3 regions of the Sporosarcina sp. resist genome follow, and region 2 is predicted to be linked to each of the others. Evidence: riboswitches for the same ligand, from Rfam matches in the RefSeq annotation. Region 2 holds a riboswitch; each other region holds the start of a gene.

Region 1 (7,396 bases), 640 kb from region 2:
GACGCAACTCGGTTATAGGCATTTGTCATGTCAGAAAGTGTGACAAGTGAAGTGCCAAGTGCGGTTGCAGGAGATTCTTCGAATTCACCGTCAACGCCAAGACGTTCAGCCATTTTGCTGAATTTCTTATAACCGATATCTTCAAGCGTTTTCACTGCGTAAATATTATCAGAAATAGCCAGTGCCTGCGCAAGCGAGATAGGGTGGCCAGCAAATTTACCGTTCACATTGTTTGGTTCATACGTTGAACGGCCTTCATCATAAGTGAAAATGGTTTTTTCCGTCGATAAAAATGTCAGTGGACTGAACCCATCTTCGAGTGCAGCTGCATACAAAATAGGTTTCATCGCCGAGCCGGGCTGACGCTTTGCTTGGGTCGCCCGGTTGAACGGACTTTCGGTATAATTTATCCCACCTATGAGCGATGTGATTGCACCCGTTCCTGTTTCTATCGACATGAACCCAACTTGTAAACCGCTATCCGGCATCCATTTAGCGATCGTTTCTTCGGCGGCTTGTTGGTGAAGTGGATCCAGCGTTGTCCGGATTGTCCAACCACCTTCAGCCGGATAGCGTCCTTTCGCCACAAGTACTTTTTCAGCCTCGCGCCAAACTTCATCCAGAAAATAAGGGGCAACGCGCTTAGAGTCAGCCCATTCGCGGTTTTTTAACGTAATTTGTTCGTTCGTCGCCCGTTCTTCTTGGCGCGCAGTAATGTACCCTTGCGCCTCCATAAGTGACAATACCAGCAATGTTCGTTCCCTCGATTTCTCGGGATTTTCAATAGGCGAATAAACCGAAGGACCTTTCGCGATGGCAGTAATAACGGCGGATTCCTCTAACGTCAGATCTTTTGCTGACTTTCCGAAATAAAACTTACTTGCCGCCTCGACACCATACATGCCATGTCCGAAGTAAACAGTATTCAAATAACCTTCTAAGATGACATCTTTTTCGTAAAATATTTCCATTCGGTAAGCATAAAGTGCTTCAGTGATTTTCCGTTTCCATGTCTTTTCAAACGTCAAATACAAGTTTTTCGCATATTGCATGGTAATTGTGCTGGCTCCTTCGACTTTGCGCCCGGATTTCGCATCTTTCAAAAGAGCGCCTGCAATCCGTCTATAATCAAAACCGTTGTGGCTATAAAAATTCTTGTCTTCTGTCGCAACGACTGCATCGATTAGAAACGGTGACATGTCATCGAGGTCTACCCAGTACCGTCGTTCTGCGGAAAACCGGTCGCCAATTTGCTTGCCATCTTTATCAAGAAAGACAGAAGCTTTTGGCACGCTTAAAGAAGGTGCGCCTGTAATTTGAGCATAGAGCCTGAGCGATAGGAAGATGGTCAGCACCGCCATTATCATCGTGACGGATAGCAGCAACAGCCTTCGTAATGCCGAGCGTCTTTTTTTCTGTTTCACATATACTGTCCGTTGCATACGATCCCGTCCCGTCCATATCTTTGCATCTAGTATGGGACGCATGGAAACAGATTAAACGGAACATGCGTAAAAACATGCATTGCTCGGATAGATTGAAATGTAGACCGTAAAAAGGATATAATAAGAAGATGTTTTCATGAAAAGGACAGTGAGTATATGGAATCGCGGGAAAAAGGGCGATATGTAACGATTAAGCTCCATTCGTCAATTCGCCATCCAGGCCAAGACGAGGAGAAGCATGAATTGAATGCAAAAGGTTTGCTGATTGAAAAAGCAGGCAAATCTTATTTGAAATATGAAGAACAACAAAGTGGAAAGTCGATTCAAACAATTGTTAAATTGGATTCTACAGATGCACTTATTATGCGTCGCGGTGCAGTTACGATGCGATTGCCATTTGTTGCAGCTGGTGAACGTCCAGGAACGTACGGCAGTGGACCGGCGACGTTTGACTTACTTGTCAAAACGGACAAGCTCGATTTCAAGGAGCAAGAAGACAATTCCGGAGGACGCTTCAATGTGCATTACGATTTGCATGCAGAAGGATCGCTTCTTGGAACATACGAACTGACTATTACATACACGGAGGGAACAATATGAACGCGGTAGAACAGATTCAACAAGAGGTAAAAGTGGCACTCCGTCAAGCTGTAATTGATGCGGGTTTGGCAGAAGAAACGGCAATACCGGACATTATGCTTGAAACGCCTAATAACAAAGACAACGGCGATTATGCAACGAACATTGCTATGCAACTGACAAAGTTAGCGAAAAAGCCGCCGCGTGCAATTGCGGAAGCGATTCTTGAAAAACTAAATACGGATGGCACTTCGATCGAATCGATTGAAATTGCAGGTCCTGGTTTCATCAATATAAAATTAAAAACGGATTACTTAGGCGGCATCGTCAAGACCGTTCTTGAACAAGGCGAGAACTACGGCCGTTCAAACTTTGGCAATAAACAAAAAGTCCAAGTTGAATTTGTTTCTGCTAATCCGACAGGTGACCTTCACCTTGGACATGCACGCGGAGCTTCTCTTGGTGATTCTCTATCCAACGTTCTCGATTTCGCTGGCTACGATGTGGCACGTGAATACTACATTAACGATGCAGGAAATCAAGTGCACAACCTTGCTAATTCTGTTGAAGCACGTTATTTCCAAGCACTCGGGTTGGATAAAGAAATGCCTGAAGACGGCTACCAAGGACCGGACATTATTAATATCGGTAAAATGCTGGCAGCTGAATATGGCGACAAATACGTCAACACGCCAGATGAAGAGCGTTATGCATTCTTCCGCCAATATGGCCTGGAGCATGAATTAGAAAAGCTAAAAACAGACCTTGCGAATTTCCGTGTGTCGTTTGATGTCTGGTTCTCTGAAACTTCATTGTATGAAAACGGCAAAATCGATGTTGCTCTTGATAAATTACGTGCCAATGGCCATGTCTTTGAAGAAGATGGCGCAACATGGTTCCGTTCAACAACTTTCGGTGATGACAAAGATCGTGTGTTAATCAAAAACGACGGTACTTACACGTATTTAACGCCGGATATCGCGTACCATGAGGATAAATTGTTCCGCGGATTCGATAAACTTATCAATATTTGGGGCGCAGATCACCATGGTTATATTCCACGGATGAAAGCGGCAATCGAAGCGCTTGGTTACGGCAATGACACGCTCGAAGTCAGTGTCGTACAAATGGTTCAGTTATATAAAGACGGTGAAAAGTTCAAGATGAGTAAACGTACGGGGAAAGCTGTAACCTTGCGTGAGCTAGTTGAGGAAGTTGGTCTGGACGCAGTCCGTTACTTCTTCGCAATGCGTTCAGGTGACTCGCAGATGGACTTCGACCTAGATCTAGCGATTTCTCAGTCGAATGAAAACCCTGTGTACTACGCACAATATGCGCATGCACGGATTTCATCAATCTTGCGCCAAGCTGATGAAAATGGCATGGCTGTATCTGTGGATAATGTTTCTTTACTGCAAGCTGAAAAAGAGTTGGAATTACTGAAGAAAATCGGTGACTTCCCGCAAGTAATCAGTGATGCAGCGAGAATTCGTTCACCACACCGCGTTGCAACATATATCCAAGAACTAGCGGCTACATTCCATAGCTTCTATAACGCAGAAAAAGTATTAGATCCAGACAACCGCGAATTATCGGAAGCACGTCTGGCACTAATTACAATCACACGCACAACAATTGCAAATGCATTGAAACTTATTGGTGTTTCTGCTCCAGAAAAGATGTAATAAAATTGAACGCCATACTTGAGAGATTGTTATCTCTCAAGTATGGCGTTTTTCACATGCAGATATTCTCTCTATATATGTTGAACAAATGAATACGATGCATGCTCTTTTACAAGGGCTTTTGGAAGGCCGCTGAATAAGTCCAACTACCTGGAATGAATTAGAAATCCTGCTAATATCGCTTCGACGCTTTGTGGATGCCTCCCGCGATAAGCCAGAAAGAAGACCGCTTTCAGTCTTATCGCTCCGGCTACCACGAAGGCGTGCCTTCGCTGGATTGTCTATATAATAGAATGCACATTGCATTGTCGGGGAAAAGACCTGTAGCTCGTAGTATGTCTTTCTTCAATGAAATTAGTATAAAATAGTACTCACATTATAATCTCAGTCCAAACTCATGGCGAGAGGCATCCCCAAAGCGCCAAGCGATCTGTAATCCACACGCCGAACTACAACTCTTCCGATTAATGTACACTCTAGCGCCAAGCGATCTACAATCCACATTCCGAATTAATACTCTCTCATCATCGAGCGACACAACAGATTCAACGGGATTCTTTAATTCAACATATCTAAATCTACAAATCTCCCTCACTATCGACACAATAAAAATTTGTAGTATACTGAAAGTTGTACAAAATACATACCAAACATAAAGGTGCCCCGCATTAAAAACGGGGTTAAAAGGGAAGTCGGTTCAATGCCGGCGCGGTCCCGCCACTGTAAGTGTGAGTTAGTCGCAATGTGTCACTGGAAAAAGTTCCGGGAAGACGCGGCAAGCCTTGAACACGAGCCAGGAGACCTGCCTTTATGGATCACACGTACCCTACGAGGATAGGATTAGTGAAAATCGACGTCACTGTGCGTCCAGATTTTTACTCAGCTTATTCCTCCGTAGCAATTACGGGGGATTTTTATTTGGAACAAACAGGAGGAAAACAACATGAAAAAGATTTGGCAATTAGGATTAACGGCATTTTTGGCAGTATTCTTGCTCGCAGCATGTGGAACAGCTGCTACACCAGATAAGCCGAAAGTAGATGGAACACCGGAAGCGGAAGTGGTCAAAGCTGACTTCCCGCTTACGCTAACGGACTCGGTTGGCAATGAAATTACCCTGGAAACTGCACCGGCAACAATCGTTTCTATGGTGCCAAGCAACACGGAAATATTGTTTGAACTAGGTCTTGCGGATGCGATTGTCGGCGTCAATGACTACGATGATTATCCAGCAGAAGCACTTAAAAAAGAGAAAATCGGCGGCCAGGATTTCAACGTCGAAAAAATCGTTTCCATGAACCCTGAAATTGTTTTTGCACATGAATCAGGACTTGGAAAAGGCAAAGAAGGACTGCAACAAATTCGCGATGCAGGAATCCCAGTCTTTGTTGTGAAAAATGCAGCGAGTTTCGAAGAAACGTACACAACGATTGAAACAATCGGTCAAGCGACTGGTAAAACAGTAGAAGCAGAAAAAATCATTACGGATATGAAAGCAAAAGTAGAAGAAGTATTGGCGAAAATAGCAACAGTCGACAATAAAAAAACAGTTTTCGTTGAAACATCACCTGAGCCAAACATTTACACACCAGGAAAAAATACATTTATGGATCAAATGCTAGAAATGATTGGTGCTGAAAATATTGCTGCTGATCAGGAAGACTGGTTTATGATAGCTCCGGAAGAAATTATTAACCGTAATCCAGATGTAATTATCGTGTTGTATGATATCGAAACGGCAGTTGCAGACGTTTATGCACGCCCAGGTTTCGATACGATTACGGCAATTAAAGAAAAAGCTGTTGTTCAAGTTAAAGAGAATATCACTAGCCGTACAGGCCCCCGTCTTGCTGAAGGGCTTGAAGAAATAGCAAAAGCCATCTACCCTGAGGCTTTCGGTGAGTAAATCCAGCGTTGCCTACATCGTTTCCGCCGCCGCACTTCTTGTGGCGGTGTGGCTCGGTGTGTCAATCGGGTCTGTGAAAATACCGATTAGTACGTTATGGAATGCGGAGGCGGATGCAACAGCTACCAATATTTTGTGGAAGATTCGTATGCCGCGTGTCGTGCTTGCGGGACTTGTCGGCGCTTCGCTCGCGATTTCGGGCGCTGCTTTCCAGGGGTTGCTAAAAAATCCGCTCGCTGATCCATACACCCTCGGAGTGTCATCCGGCGCCTCGGTCGGTGCTGTTATGACGCTCTTTTTTGGTATTTCTATCCCGTTTTTAGGCACTTATACGCTTCCTATATTCAGTATGGTTGGTGCTGCATTAACAATGTTCCTCGTTCTTGGATTTGCACGCCTCGTTGACCGAGCGATGAGAATGGAAACAATTATTTTGACCGGAATCATTTTCGGTTCGTTCCTCGGTTCTGTGCTATCACTTATGATAGCGCTCACAGGGGAAGAGTTGCGCCAAATTATTGGTTGGCTACTCGGCAGTGTTTCGATGCGAGGATGGAATTATATTACGATGATTTTGCCATTCGTCGTCGTAGGTTCATTCATGCTGTGGCTGAATCGCCGCGAATTAAATGCGATGTTATTTGGAGAAGAACGAGCGCATCATTTAGGTGTCAACGTCAAACGCCGTAAGTTTGCCATTTTGATTGGTGGATCCATCCTGACAGGTTCGGCAGTCGCGGTGTCCGGCACAATTGGCTTTGTTGGTCTGGTCGTTCCGCATATGACGCGGCTTCTTTGGGGATCTGATCATCGCCATCTCCTGACATTATCGTTCATGAACGGTGCAACGTTGCTCATTATTTGCGACTTAATTGCACGGACAATCATTTCGCCGACAGAACTTCCGGTCGGTGTCATCACAGCGTTTATCGGTGCACCCGTATTTGCATTTATCTTCTATAAACAACGGAGGAAAGGAGGCATGTGAAATGTTAAAAGTCGAAAATATTTCCGGTGGTTATGGCAAAGAATCCATCGTGAAAGCTGTGACATTCACTGTCAATAAAGGCGAAGTACTCGGCATACTTGGACCCAATGGCAGTGGTAAATCCACACTTTTGAAAATTATTTCAGGCATTCTCCCGAAGGAAACGGGTTCCGTCACAATTGACGGGCAAGACGCTTCTACTTATTCACAAAAAGAATTTGCCAAAAAAGTAGCCGTCTTGCCACAACTCCATGCACATGCATTTTCCCACACTGTTCGAGAAACGGTTGAACTCGGTCGCTATCCGCACCAATCAGGACTATTTTCCTCATGGTCAGATGAAGACGAGCGCGCCGTGACCGATGCCATAACCAGTATGTCCATCACACGTTATGCTGAAAACTCGATAGAACTCCTATCCGGCGGTGAACAGCAACGTGTTTTCGTCGCACAGGCACTCGCACAGGAGGCGCCTATTTTATTACTCGATGAGCCAACGAATCACTTGGACATCGCTCACCAACAACAATTACTCGATACGATTCGTCAACAGGCAATTGACAAAGGACTCACAGTTATTTCGGTGTTTCACGATATCAATTTGGCTTCTTTATATTGCGACCGACTTCTCTTGATGGATAAAGGGCGGATTGCCAGAATAGGTGTGCCACAAGACGTAGTGATGGAAGAGGCAATCGAATCTGTTTACGGTGCGCGAATAAAAACACAGCCCCATCCTGAATTGCCAAAACCTCAAATTACACTGCTGCCGGATACCAAAGAGGAAATTAAG
Region 2 (7,396 bases):
GATGAACACTGTCATGACTGGGATTACGAAAAAATATATATGGAAATTTACCTGCCGATCAAAGAAAGAAATAGAGAGTGATCAATTCACTCTCTAGACTTGTTTAAGACAACTTTATATAAAAGTAATACAGGAGTTAACAAAATGGCACTAACAATGATAGCAATTTTTATTGTAAAGCTCGATGCTATAATCCCAATTACCGGACCACCTCCAATTTGACCAATAGCGTCCACTTGTCCCTTAACCGAAAAGAATGTTGCACGTACAGAGGAATCAGGAATAATTTTATTAAGCCAAATATCCTCTAATGGATACATGACTTGCCTTGTCACTTGAATGATTACATAAAAAATTAGCAAGCTGATCATATACGTTGAGAATGCAAAGCCAATTAATGAAATGACGATGAAGAAGCTGGCCACAAAAAGAACAACATAAATCTGCCTTAGATTTTGGTGGATAGCACTTCGATTCATAAAATGGAGTGCTGCAAAGGAAATAAGCACGACAATGAACTGAATTCCCCCCATTATCACAACTAACTTCTCATTCGTTAACGAAGATATATTTGAGACCTCCAAAAAATGTGCGATCCATAATCGGTCAAAACCTTCACTATAAAACCCAATAAATAAAGCAATTAGAAATAGCATCCTTATGATGAAGCTCGCTTTGGAATGCGAAATAATATTGCCCACATTCTCCTTCATACTTCCCAGCGTAGATATTCTTCCTTCTTTATCTAACGGTTTGAAGTTTTCTTCTTTCATGAAAATCATTAAATAGACGGCTAATCCAATCATACATAGCCCGCCGATAATGATTGGTAGGTTAATCATAAAATAGCCCATTAAAATACTGAGCGGAATAGCTATAATTTGTCCAAGATTACCGGCCTTTGCCCCTTTTATAAACGCTAGTGAAGCACGTTCCTCCCCTATTTCATCTGCAATCCAGGCTTGCTGAGAGCCGCTAGTAAAGGTATAGCCAATCCCCCATGCAATTTGAGCCACCAGCACCGTTACAAAATAGGGAAATACCCCTTCAATTAAAAAACCGATTCCTATTAATATATACCCAATTATTAAAGATAACTTCCGACTTTTCAAATCCGAAACAACCCCAGTTGGAATCTCAAAAAGAAAAACGGAAAGCTCCAAAACGGTCCCAATTAACACAAGTTGAAGCGGATCAAGCTTTACAGTTTGCACATGGTACAACAAGTTCACCGTAAATATAAATGTGAAAAATAATTGTGATAAGAAGCATGTAGAAATGTAAACTCGATATGGATCTGTTGTTTTTATTTTATTCATTTTCTATCCCCCCAGCTTGATTATAGTAAGAGGGATAGACATTTTCTTGTCCAAATTTGCGGTAATGGGCCATTAATGAACCCCTTGTTTAGCAATCGTGTTAAGTCAGACAATATGTATGTTATAGTAAAAGCACAACTGAATAACGTGTAGAAATTAGGTGCTTTTTTACGTTTGTATAAAAGCTTAAAAGGGAAGTTCGGTGAAAAACCGACGCTGTCCCGCAACTGTAAATGGGAGTACTCTTTTCAAATCCACTGTTCGTTACGAATGGGAAGGGAAAAGAAAGCGATGATCATGAGCCAGGAGACCTGCCTATTTCAGTACACACCAATTCCCTACGCGGATAGGAGGTGTTAAGTGCGGCTATGATCGAGCAATTTCTTGTAAAAGCCGCCGTACGAAAGAACGTAATACAAAAGAAACATAAGAGGACTCAATACCTCTTATTTCACTGTGCAGTCAATAGTGTACTTCTGTTTACGAACCATTCGTTACGGCAACAAGCGACCATACAAATTTACGCATACTAGCATCTTCCTTACGTTTAACTAGGAAGATGCTTTTTTATTTCCATAAAAGAAAGGGATTTTAGCCAATGAAACTTGGAACAAAAGAATATTATCTGGACGCATTCAAACATGTCTTAATGACAAACCTCATCATAAGCGAATCACAATCACTGTCTTCAACCTATTCTTATTACGAAGAACAGATTGGAAAAACAACAACTATAAACGAAGAGGAAAAAAACCTTTATTCACGTAACCTCCAAAAAGCATTCGATGAAATCAAACACGAAGTAATCGGTTCACCAGAAGATTAAGCTGAAAAAACAACCAGTAAATAACTGAATCCAACACTATATATGTTGAACAAATGAATACGGCGTTTACGCTACAAGGGCTTTTGGGAGGCCACTGAAAAAGCCCTAATAATTAGAGCAAATTAGAATTCCTACCAATACCGCTTCGACGCTTTGTGGATGCCTCCCGCGAAGTCGCGCCTGCGCTGGGTGTTCTATTTGAGAAAGCGCATTTCATTATCTGGGATGAAATCTGCAACCTGGATTGCGTCTTTCTTGACTATAATTATATATGTTGAATTCGGTATATATACTGAGCGAAGGCGCCTTAACAGGGGCATAAGACTGGCGGCGAAGCTGCTTGGCTTATGGCGGGAGGCATCTCCTAGCGCCGTAGCGGTTCAATGGAATTCTTTATTTCAATTTTTATAGTAGCAACTAGTAATCACCTTACAATCTCGCCCTATACATCTCAAAATGACATTTCTCTCGATAATGAATAACCTAGCGCAGGCGCGGCAAAGGGGTCGCCGAAGCCGTAAGACTGGATGCGAAGCGTTAATCCAGGCTTAGGGCGAGAGGCATCCCCAAAGCGCCAAGCGATCTACAATCCACAACCCGAATAACAGCTCTCTCATTATTGAGCACCACAACTGATTCAATAGGATTCTTTAATTCAACATATATAGCCGCTTCTTGTACAATTACTTTGGATTGCTTTGAATTGAACGACCTCTATATGATTACCGAGATGTCTTGATGTGTAGGGATGCGACAGGATTATCTAGGAGCAATGAACTGCAATTCCTAGCCACACTTGCCCATCGGTAAAGATGTTATAAATAGTTCGCCGAAAGCGGACTGGAAATGATCCAGTGAAAAAGGCATCAAAAAAAACGTGGCAGTCATAATAGACTTTCCACGCTTTTAATGTACTTACAGTTCCTGATAATTCCTCTGATGCGTACCACCGTCTTTTACATCCGCATGATACAACGCTTTCAAAGCAAAACTCTTCTCTAAGTCAAGCTCTGCCATTATCTGTTTCAGACGTTTTGACAGCTCTTTATCATTCTTTACAAGCTGTTCCATTTTCGTTCTTGAATATTTCAAAATCTGATTCCTCCTTCACATTCAGTTTGTCTTTACAGTATAACACCTATTTAAGGTCATTCGCCCAATTCAGATTTGCTATACTACTGGTAGTAGCAAGAAATGGACAGGAGCGACATCATGTATAAAACAATTGGCATACTTGCACACGTAGATGCAGGAAAAACAACTTTTTCTGAACAACTGCTTTATCATACAAAAAGCATTAAGCAGAGAGGACGCGTGGACCATAAAGACGCCTTCCTCGATAGCCATACAATTGAGAAAGAAAGAGGTATTACGGTTTTTGCAGACCAGGCATCCATTTCCTATAACGGATCTACCTACTACATTATCGATACACCTGGACACGTCGATTTTTCTCCTGAAATGGAACGCGCTATTCAAGTAATGGATTATGCCATTATTATCATTAGCGCAAGCGATGGCGTGGAAGGTCATACGGAAACCGTGTGGCAACTGCTCCGCAAACATCAGGTACCCACATTCTTTTTCATCAATAAAACGGACCGTGAAGGAACCGACATTGCAAGTGTACTCCATGAAATTCGCACCAATCTATCGGAAGACATCTGTGACCTTACATCCTCTTTCAATGAAGGAATTATGGAAGATGAACTCATTGAATTTATCGCAGAACGTGATGAAGCACTTCTTGAGACCTATTTGGAATCAGGTTACGACAACGATTTGTGGCTTGCAACATTAAAGAAAATGATTAGCGACAATAAAATCTTCGCCCTCTCCAGCGGTTCTGCACTCAAGGACATTGGTGTCATGGCGTTTTTCGAGAAGCTCGATTTATTGACAACAACTTCTTACGATGATGATAGTGATTTCGCTGCACAGGTCTATAAAATCCGCCATGATGACAGTGGTAACAGGGTCACTTTCCTTAAATCACTAAGCGGTACGCTAAGCGTCAGGGATGGAGTGAATTATGGAGATTACACGGAGAAAGTGACACAGATACGCGTTTATAACGGTAATAAGTTCAAAGCAATCGATCATGTTCATGCCGGTGAACTGTTCGCCGTTACTGGATTAACGCAAGCGGCCATTGGTGATGGCGTTGGAGCACTAGAAGAAAAAGCGACCTTTGACATGATGCCTACCCTTAAGTCAAAAGTTATTTTCGACGCTGCCATCCATGTGAAAGAAGTACTTCGATGTTTTAACCTACTCGATGCGGAGGATCCTTCTTTGCGCGTCTTCTGGGATGAACATTTTCAAGAAATTCATGTTCACGTTATGGGCGTCATCCAGCTCGAAGTACTCCAACAAATTGTTAACGAGCGTTTTTCGATTCAAGTCTCCTTCGGTGAACCTAAAATCCTGTATAAGGAAACCATTGAAACATCCGTAACGGGTTATGGTCATTTTGAACCTTTAAGGCATTACGCGGAAGTACATCTTTTAATTGAACCAACCGAAAGGAATAGTGGCATACAGTTCGACAACGTCTGCCATGCAAACGATTTACTTATTGGTCACCAAAACGTAGTACGCAGCCATTTATTCGAACGAGAGCATCATGGTTTATTAACCGGCTCAGCTCTCACAGATGTCAAAGTAACGTTACTGACAGGACGAAGTCATAACGAGTACACATCAGGAGGTGACTTTAGAGAGGCTACTTTCCGGGCTCTGCGACAAGGTTTAGAACAAGTACCCAATACGTTGCTCGAACCCTACTACGATTTCAAAATAAAAGTGGACTTGGATAATATGGGAAGAGTGCTGTCAGACATTCAACAAGCACATGGCAGCTTTGACGCACCAGAAACAATTGGCGAAAAAGTTATTGTAAAAGGGCGTGTGCCAGTTGCTACTTTTATGAATTACAGCACCGTCTTTGCTTCATTCACCCACGGTAAAGGAACGCTTAGCCTGTTATTCGGGGGCTATGACCGCTGTCATAACCAGGAACAAGTCATTGAAGAAATCGGTTATAACAAAGAAGCGGATCCCGAATACTCATCCACTTCCATTTTCTTGACCAAAGGAAAAGGCTATTCCGTCCCGTGGGATGAAGCCGAGAAGGCAATGCATTGTTTATAAATAAAACCTATTGTCATGTCTGTTGATTAACCAAAGTAACCAGTGAGTAACGTGATCACCTACTGGGCGCTATGTGTATAGTTGACTTTGGACTGCTTTGGATAGAGTGACTTCTATACGATTACCGGGACGTCTAGATATGTAGGAATGCGACACGCAACTATTCGCAACAGGATTACTGAAAAAAGTGTGGCTAGAAGTGAATCCGTCACTTCTAGCCACACTTGCCTCACGGTAAATATGTCGTGATTAATTCGCCGAAAGCGAACCGGAAATGATCCAGTGAAAATGGATTATTCCAAGCCCTGCTCACCAGTATTTTATTCGAATAAATGGTTAATCAACAGACGTGACCCATTGTTGTTTTATTCATGCAGCATAGACCGCCTGTACTTTTAGACTATTTTAAATAAATCGCGATTGACTTTAATTTCAAATGAATATACGATTACTACTATTATTAATTCTATGAAAAACTTCTTAGAAGAGCGGCCAGCTAGTAAAACTTATTTCAAAGATTCGAGTGTTTTTATTAAAAGAAAACCAATTTCCTTATGAAGGGTATGAACCGATTTGACATCAACTAGAAACAACGACTTACTATTACAAAACATTGTCCCCGCTGAATCATTTCCGGTTTCGTTCAAAGAATTGGAAGCGGCTGCTAAAGAAAAGATGCCCGCTGGTGCATTCGGCTATATCCAATCTGGGGCGGGTGGTGAAGAGACGTTGCGAAAAAACGTCTCCTCTTTTTCAAAATATTCCATTGTCCCCCGATTTCTAAATGATGTTTCTACATTGGACACGTCTGTAAAATTATTCGGCCATACATATCCTTCTCCTCTATTAATTGCACCTGTGGGCATGCAAAAAATCGCACATGAAGAGGGCGAGATTGCTACTGCTAAAGCAGCAGCCACGCTTGGCATTCCATTCATTCAAAGTACAGTATCTGGCTTTTCAATTGAGGAGGTTGCAGAAGCTACTGGCGACAGTCCAAAATGGTTTCAGCTCTACTGGTCAAGCACTAACGATGAAATTGGTTATAGCATGGTCAAGAGAGCCGAGGAAGCTGGTTTTGAGGCCATTGTCTTAACAGTTGACACAGTGATGATGGGATGGCGTGAAGAGGACGTACGCAATCAATATTCCCCTTTGAAACTAGGATTCGGCAAAGCGAACTATGAAACAGATCCGGTATTTTTGTCCTCCATTCCAACTAACGATTTTGACTCCATCATTCAAGGGATACTGGATAATGTTTACCACCCTACACTTAGTTGGGCCAAAGTCATGGAGTTAAAGAAAAGAACGTCCTTGCCAATCCTCTTAAAAGGGATTTTACATCCGGAAGATGCTAAGCTCGCTATCGAAAACGGCATTGATGGCATTATCGTTTCAAACCACGGCGGGCGTCAGCTTGACGGGGTTATTACTAGTATTGATGCTCTACCAGCAATCGTAGAAGCGGTAGGAGGTGAAATTCCTGTACTATTAGATAGCGGAGTTCGTCGAGGCACAGATGTTGTCAAAGCACTTGCACTGGGGGCTGATGCAGTTTTAATCGGCAGGCCATTCGTGTACGGATTAGCGGTAGATGGACAAAAAGGCGTTGAAAAAGTATTGGAGAATATCCTTCAAGAAATGAAAGTTTCCATTTCATTATCGGGCGTTTCTGCTTTAAAAGATCTTCGCAACTTACTAACAACGAATACTCCTAAAGCTTTTTAAAAATAACGAAATACTTCATCTATAAGAGAAAAGTAAAGCCACGTTCCGCCTGGAACGTGGCTTTACTTTTTGTCGGATTAATCTCCAAGTCGAAACACCAAAAAAAGTTCGTTGGGGTCTTTTTCATGCATGCTGGACACCTTTACTCCCTTTATCAGCTCAAAAGGAGTGCTCGTTTCAAGGAACTCAATATAATCACTCGTCGGATAATAAAGGATAATATCTACGGATCGCTTGTGCTGGTCGACTGACCGTAGAACGTTAGCAATAACCGTCATGAAAATCTGGATTGAAAAAGGATTGAAGAAATAAAACCGGTTATCCTCCGCCTCCACTTCATATTCCTCTGCCAGACAGCATTCAAAGC
Region 3 (7,396 bases), 1.6 Mb from region 2:
CATAGGCTTCCGGGACTTCAATACCAAGAAGACCAATATCCCCAGCTTTTTCAAAAAGTACACGAACATCTTGATTTTCTATCGACAAACCTTTTTCAAGTTGAGGCTTCACGTCCAGTTTCAGAAATTGTTTGGTTGTTTTAGCAATCATTTCATAGTCGTCTGTAAAATCTTCGGGTGTAAAATAGGAATAAGTCATACTACTATTTGTTAAATTAGTATCTGAGATTAAGTGTTGTATCTGCTCCATTTCTCATTCCCTCCATTCAATGTTATATATTGCAAGTTGCATGCCAATAAAATCTCGGACGGAACACAGATGTTTCTAAGCTATGGAAAGCGCCAACTGTCTAAGTGACTAGACAAATTGACGCTTCTATTTAGCAGTATGCATTTATAACTGATAACGAGATAGTTTATTATAAAGAGTTGCTCTTGTAATGCCGAGACGTTTAGCCGCTTCCGACTTGTTCCCGCTTACTTCTCTTAATACTTTTTCAATGATATTCTTCTCTTCTTCCTCATGCACAAGTTGTCTTACTTCATTTCTTTCGCTTAACGACGAGGAAATAGTCATATATTCTTGTTTCTTTTCTATTCGAAAAAATTCGTTTGGCAAATCACTCCTTTTAATATGGGATTCGCTTGTCAATGCAAATAATCTTTCCAATACATTAATTAACTCGCGTACATTCCCTGGCCAATGATATCGAAAGAATAGTTGCATGACTTCCTTATCAATCGTTTTCCCCTCACTATCGTACATTTGACAAAGAGTGGGTAGCTGTGCGGAAATAATCAGTGGGATATCGCTTTTCCGCTCCCTAAGTGGAGGAATATTCAAGGGGATCACGTGAAGCCGATAATATAAATCTTCTCTAAACTCGCCTTCCCTCACCATTTTTTCAAGATTTTTATTTGTAGCTGTAATAATCCGGAACTGGACCTGAATCGGTTCAGTTCCACCAATCCGTTCCACCTCTTTTTCCTGAATCACCCTAAGAATTTTCACCTGTGTCGCAAGGGGCATGTCACCAATTTCATCCAAGAAAATTGTTCCCATGTGAGCAAGCTCAAATTTTCCGGGTTTCCCTCCTTTTTTCGCACCTGTAAACGCACCTTCCATATAGCCAAATAACTCTGATTCGATTAAGTTCTCGGGAATTGCTGCACAATTAACACTGATAAAACGTCCACTGCTCATCTTACCCGTATCATGTATCGCCCTTGCAAATTGCTCTTTTCCAACACCACTTTCCCCAGTGATCAAAACGGGAGCCTTAGACTGTGCTGCCTTTCTTGCAAGCTTCTTTGTATTAGATATGGCGGGACTCTCTCCGAGAATATCTTCAAAAGTGAACCGTTTCTGTGCAGCAACTTTGCTCACCTCAATCGACGTTTCACTCCCTTTTCGTTGCTCTAACAAATCTATTTGAGTGATAATTTGCTGGACTTCAGAAACGCCTTCATAAATAAGCATACCGACGGCCCCAATAATACGACCATTTTTCCAAATCGGCATTCGGTGAACAACCATTTTTTGCCCCTGCAGCCAATGGATTTGATTACGCTCAGGGATACCCGTTCTAAGGACAATTGGTATCCTTGTATTCTCAATAACATTTTCTACTGGAAGGCCAATAGCCTCCTCCTTAGTCACGCCAACATAGCGGCTATAGTTTTCATTAAACAATTGAATCACACCAGCTTCATCTACAATCGTCAATCCTTCATAAGCCGTATCAAAACATAGTGTATACCACTCGATTGTCTCCTTTGATTTTTCAAGTCGTTGAAAAAGGGCTTGATTAATCTTCAGCAGTTCTATTTGTGTGATTACTCCTTGGAGCATGCCTGTCTTCTCACATACGACATAGGTTGGACATCCATCCAATTGCTTCACGGAGAAATCTTCATTCACCGATTGGAAGACTGCACTAATAATAGAGTTAATCGGTTCATTCCAACCTATTCCACTCTTAATAGTAGCAAGGCAATCCCCTATTGTGACGACTCCGATTAGTCGTTCATGATCCACAACTGGCAGTTCCGAACAATGTCCTTCGGAGAGCAAACGTAATGTTTCTCCGATTTCAAGGTCCTTTGTCAACACTTGCGGATATTCGCTCATCCATTCTTTAACCCTATAATAATCTTCTTTTACCATTTCTCATCATCCACCTTTTGATAATGTGAAAAGGCGATGATCCATTCTCCAGCAGGCCTTACCTCCATGCCTTAAAGAACGAATCATCGCCGCTATTCAGTATTACTGCTCTTTTGTTAATACGGTCTTCGCTATTGACTCGTCCAATGCTTCAAATTCATCATAAGAAATAGTAACGTATAATTCACTTCTCGTTTGCATATCAGAAAGTGCTTGTTCTTGTGAGCCCTCATTGATGATTTTCTCAAAAACACGTTCATAGGCTTTGGCAGCAACTCTTAATGATGTGACTGGGTAAATTACCATTTGGAAACCCATTTCAGCAAATTCATCGGCGCTATAATAGGGTGTTTTTCCAAACTCAGTCATGTTTGCAAGCAAAGGAACCGAAATCTCTTTGGCAAACCGTCTGAATTCCTCTTCTGATTGAAGAGCTTCCGGGAAAATAGCATCCGCACCCGCTTCCATATATGCCTTCGCTCTATCAATCGCTTGCTCTAAACCTTCCACTGCGCGCGCATCTGTTCTCGCAACAATAAGAAGTGTCGGTGCAACCTGTTTCAACACTACTATTTTCTGCACCATTTCTTCAGTAGAAACCAAGTTCTTTCCATTCAAATGGCCACATTTCTTAGGTAACTGTTGGTCCTCTAATTGTACTGCTGCGACATTCGCTTCTACCATTTCACGGGCTGTCCTTGCTACATTCAATACACCACCAAAACCTGTATCTATATCAACAAGCAGCGGTAAATCGGTAGCACGCACTATATCCCTTGCTCGCTCCGCAACTTCAGTTGACGTCACAATCCCTAAGTCTGGTAAACCACGACTAGCCGTATAGGCGGCCCCCGATAAATAGAGTGCAGAAAATCCGGCATCTCGTGCAATAAGCCCTGCCATCGCATCATGCGCACCAGGGATTTGAACGATTCCTGATGCATGCATGATTGAATGGAATTTCTTAGCTAATGTCTCTTGTGATGATTGTTGATCAACAATCCACGCCATTGTCATTTCCCTCCTCTCTTAAAGCAAAAATAAGTCGACAAATTCTTTGACGTTCATCTGTTCTAACTTACTTTGGCTTTCGCACGCCACTTCTATTTCTGTTCGCTTCTTTTCAGGGTAATGAGTCATCAATGTAGCCGAAAATTTCTCGCGTATTTGAGGAATAGCTTCCTCTCTTCTAAAGCGATGACCAAGCGGATACTCACTTACAACTTTCTCTGTTGTGGAACCGTCTTTAAATGTAACTTGAACAGCATTGGCGATCGAGCGCTTGCTCGGATCGAGATAATCTTTACTATACTGCTCGTCCTCTACGACAATCATTTTATTTCTTAATTGATCGATTCGTGAGTCATTTGCCACGTCATCTTCATAATGATCTGCAACAACATCGCCATATAGTAAACCAAGTGCCGTAATGTATTGGATGCAATGGTCACGGTCAGCGGGATTGTTAAGCGGACCTACTTTATCGATAATCCGAATAGCAGATTCATGTGTCGTGATTGTAATTTTTTCAATATCATCAAGTCGCTCCTTTATCTCCTGATGCAGGATAATGGCACATTCCGCCGCTGTTTGCGCATGGAACTCGGCTGGATACGATACTTTAAACAGTATATTCTCCATCACATAAGAGTCTAAAGGACGTGCCAGTGTTAATTCCTTTTGATTGTATAAAACATCTTGGAATCCCCACTCCGGAGCGGATAGCGCTGTCGGGTAACCCATTTCGCCTGTCATTGCCATCATCGCCAGTCGTACACCCCTACTCGTTGCATCTCCTGCTGCCCACGATTTTCGTGAACCGGTATTAGGTGCATGACGATACGTTCTAAGGCTTGCGCCATCAATCCAGGCATTTGTCAACGCATTATTTATTTCTGTACGTCCCCCGCCAAGCATTTTGGTGACGACCGCAGTTGTAGCAATTTTGACGAAATGAACATGGTCAAGTCCAACACGGTTCAAACTATTATCTAATGCCAGTACGCCTTGGATTTCATGTGCTTTAATCATCATTTCCAATACATCACGTACAACAAGTGGTTTTTTTCCTTCCGAGAGACGTAAACGGCTTAGATAATCCGCTGTAGCTAAAATGCCACCTAAATTATCGGACGGATGACCCCACTCAGCAGCTAACCATGTGTCATTATAATCGAGCCATCGTATCATGCAACCAATATTAAATGCGCCTTGGACCGGGTCCAGTACATACGATGTACCAGGTACACGACTGCCATTTGGAACAATAGTACCCGGTACTACAGGTCCTAGTAATTTCGTACACTCCGGATAGCTTAATGCCAATATTCCACACCCGATTGTATCTATTAACACATTATGTGCTGTCTTATATGCTTCCTCGCTTGTAATTTCTTTATTTAAAACATAGTCCGTAATTTCCTCTATCAGTGTATCCATTGTCATTTGTTCTTTCAATTTCAACATCTAACTCTTCCTTTCCGCTTTCAATTTGTTTAGAATAGTACTAAGTGATGCCTAGTGTATCGCTGTTGTGGTGAACGGCCAGTTACAACTCCCCAGTTGAATGATTGCTGTGTCGTTCGCCTATATAATGAACCCTTGGACGGTATAAACGATTATTTTCATGTTGTTCAATAACATGCGCACACAATCCTACTGTTCTCGAACCAAAAAAGATTGGTGTGTATAATGGGATTGGAATGCCCAGCATCCAATATACCGGTGCCGCGTAATAATCTAGATTTGGATAAAGTCCTTTCTCTCTCTCCATTATGGTTTCTCCCGCCTCACACATCCGGTAAAGGAGATCGTCACCCTTTAGCGCACATAACTCCTTTAACGCATCCTTCATTACCAAGGCCCTTGGATCCATCTTTTTCATATAGACTCGATGACCAAACCCCATAATTTTCTCTTTATCACGTAAACGCTTTTCTAATAACAATTCAAATGCGTCAACAGAACTAGCCTCTAAAAGCATATTCATGACTGCTTCATTCGCTCCTCCATGTAAATAGCCCTTTAAAGAAGCAACCGCTCCAGTCAATGCACCATATAAATCCGAAAACGTCGAGGCAATTACCCTTGCGGTGAAGGTGGAATTTGGCATTTCGTGCTCGCTATAAAGTAGTAGCGACTGGTCAAAAATAGATTCTTCCAACTCTGTCGGTTTCCTCCCCGTAATCATATAAAGGAAATTAGCACTGTATGACAATTCTTTCAACGGAAGGATTTGTTCCTCTTCCTGTAAAATGTGAAAGCTGTTCGCAATTATTTCCGGAATTTTGCCAAGTAACTCGTAAGCTCTTTTTTTATTGATAGCTAGAGTGTGCTGATCAATTTCCTTATCATAGCCCGCTAAAGCAGATATCCCAGTTCGCAATGCGTCCATTGGATGTGTCTCTTTAGGCAATGCTTGCAAAATCTTTGTGACACCTTCTGGCACACCATGCTCTTTTTTCAATTTATCTGCCACACCTGCTTTTTCAGTATCAGACGGCAAGGTATTTTCCATTAGCAAGTGGACAATATCAAGATACCCTTTTGTTTTTGAAAGCTCGATTAAATCGTATCCTTTGATAATAATCTGACCCAATTCCGTATCGAGCAGCGAAATGGATGTTTCAGTGGCAATCACGCCTTCAAGTCCTGGTAAAAATGTAAGTGTATTCGTCATACTATTTTCCCCCAATCTGAATGGTTATGACTCTGAGATTTGTAAACGCTTTCACTTCACCAAAAATTATCCTATTGTATCTGTTCGCAGCGCTTCCCCTTATTTCTGACCATAAAAAAAACAACTTCATAAGAGAAGTTGTTAAAGAGCGCCAGAATCCCAACTAAAAGAAAGCTGCCTGCTAAAAATAGGCATAGCTCATCCGCGCGTCCTTAACACCCCCTATCCTCGTAGGTCAACATGTGTTATAAAAAGAGGCAGGTCTCCTGGCTAATGATCATTGCTATTCGTACCTTCCCACTTTTTTATAAAAAGCAGTGGTTTAAACGAAATCGCTCCCATTTACAGTTGCGGGACAGCGTCGGATTCTCACCGAACTTCCCTTTTAAGCAGACCAATACATCAGTATTAATCCGCACCTATTTTTACACATATTCAATTATCGAAATATCCCCTTGACTATAACACAAACTTTTAAATATTCCAATTCTTTATTCATATCTAATTTCTATTGTTTCAGAGAGGCATTAAGTATACCGACTTCAAGAATGCGTAAACAATAATTGGATACTCTTTTCATTTTTCATCACTTATCATTACTATTACATAAATGGGAAACGTGTATTCAATCCCCATTTACATACTATATATGTTGAATTAAAGAATCCCATTGAATCTTCCGTGGCGCTCAATAAGGAGAGCGTTTTAATTCGGAGGCCACTGAAAAAGTACGATTTCCTTCAATCCCGTTGATTTCCGTTCCGAGCGGACGCTTTCCGCGGGCACGGCTTCAGCCAATCGAACAGCAAAGGGTTCGATTGGCCGTATTTCTGCGTTCTTGGCAGAAATTAAGGCATTCTTGCCCCGTGCTCCCAACGCTAACGCTTTTGCTCGCAAAAGCCGTTCTGCGTAACGGCTCTTCCTGCGGGGTCTTCAGCTCGCGCTGTTCCCGCTGGAGTCGCCGCTCTTCACTACAATCAACTAGTTCTTACTATAAAAAAGAACTTTTTCAGTTTCCTCTTAATTCGGGGTGTGGATTGTAGAGCGCTTGGCGCTTTGGCGACCCCTTTGCCGCGCGTGCACTAGGGTGTTCATTATCGAGAGAAATGTAATTTCGAGATGTATATGCTGAGATTATAAGGTGATTACTAGTTGATACTACTTATATTCAAGAAAGACGTGCTCCAACTTGCAAATTGCATCACAGATAATGAAAAGCTCTTTCTCACATAGACCTTCTAGCGAAGGCGCGTCTTCGTGGTAGCCGGAGCGATAAGACTAAGGAGGGATGCAGTTCAATCCCTCCCATGTGGTCTTCTTTCTGGCTTATCGCGGGAGGCATCCACAAAGCGTCGAAGCGGTATTAGTGAGAATCCTAATTCATTCCAAGTACTAAGGCTTTTTCAGTGGCTTCCCAAAAGCCCTTGTAAAGCGCATACGCCGTATTCATTTGTTCAACATTTATAATTAATTAACTGAACCTATATATCTCCTAAATCGACAATTTCCCCTGTCACCGCATCAACACATTCCGCTGCATCCAACAATCC

What was found. A riboswitch is a leader RNA that binds a small molecule or an ion and turns the genes downstream of it on or off. The one in region 2 is predicted to bind cobalamin.
Region 1: it holds a riboswitch for cobalamin, as region 2 does, so the genes downstream of both, H7992_RS21375 (ABC transporter substrate-binding protein) here and H7992_RS00140 (hypothetical protein) in region 2, are expected to answer to the same signal.
Region 3: it holds a riboswitch for cobalamin, as region 2 does, so the genes downstream of both, mmgD (citrate synthase) here and H7992_RS00140 (hypothetical protein) in region 2, are expected to answer to the same signal.

Annotation. Positions count from the first base shown of each region.
Region 1 is NZ_CP060287.1:4,478,036-4,485,431, reverse strand. It holds gene H7992_RS21390 (transglycosylase domain-containing protein) at 1-1,442, opposite strand, end outside; gene H7992_RS21385 (YwiB family protein) at 1,602-2,045, shown strand; gene argS (arginine--tRNA ligase) at 2,042-3,709, shown strand; cobalamin riboswitch at 4,349-4,534, shown strand; gene H7992_RS21375 (ABC transporter substrate-binding protein) at 4,653-5,615, shown strand; gene H7992_RS21370 (FecCD family ABC transporter permease) at 5,608-6,603, shown strand; gene H7992_RS21365 (adenosylcobinamide amidohydrolase) at 6,605-7,396, shown strand, end outside.
Region 2 is NZ_CP060287.1:26,862-34,257, reverse strand. It holds gene H7992_RS00150 (AraC family transcriptional regulator) at 1-81, shown strand, start outside; gene H7992_RS00145 (MFS transporter) at 87-1,319, opposite strand; cobalamin riboswitch at 1,461-1,653, shown strand; gene H7992_RS00140 (hypothetical protein) at 1,918-2,145, shown strand; gene H7992_RS00135 (hypothetical protein) at 3,061-3,237, opposite strand; gene H7992_RS00130 (GTP-binding protein) at 3,358-5,298, shown strand; gene H7992_RS00125 (alpha-hydroxy-acid oxidizing protein) at 5,872-7,029, shown strand; gene H7992_RS00120 (class I SAM-dependent methyltransferase) at 7,107-7,396, opposite strand, start outside.
Region 3 is NZ_CP060287.1:1,635,620-1,643,015, reverse strand. It holds gene H7992_RS08335 (acyl-CoA dehydrogenase family protein) at 1-250, opposite strand, end outside; gene H7992_RS08330 (sigma 54-interacting transcriptional regulator) at 395-2,167, opposite strand; gene prpB (methylisocitrate lyase) at 2,270-3,178, opposite strand; gene H7992_RS08320 (bifunctional 2-methylcitrate dehydratase/aconitate hydratase) at 3,197-4,633, opposite strand; gene mmgD (citrate synthase) at 4,716-5,846, opposite strand; cobalamin riboswitch at 6,085-6,284, opposite strand; gene H7992_RS08310 (hypothetical protein) at 7,328-7,396, opposite strand, start outside.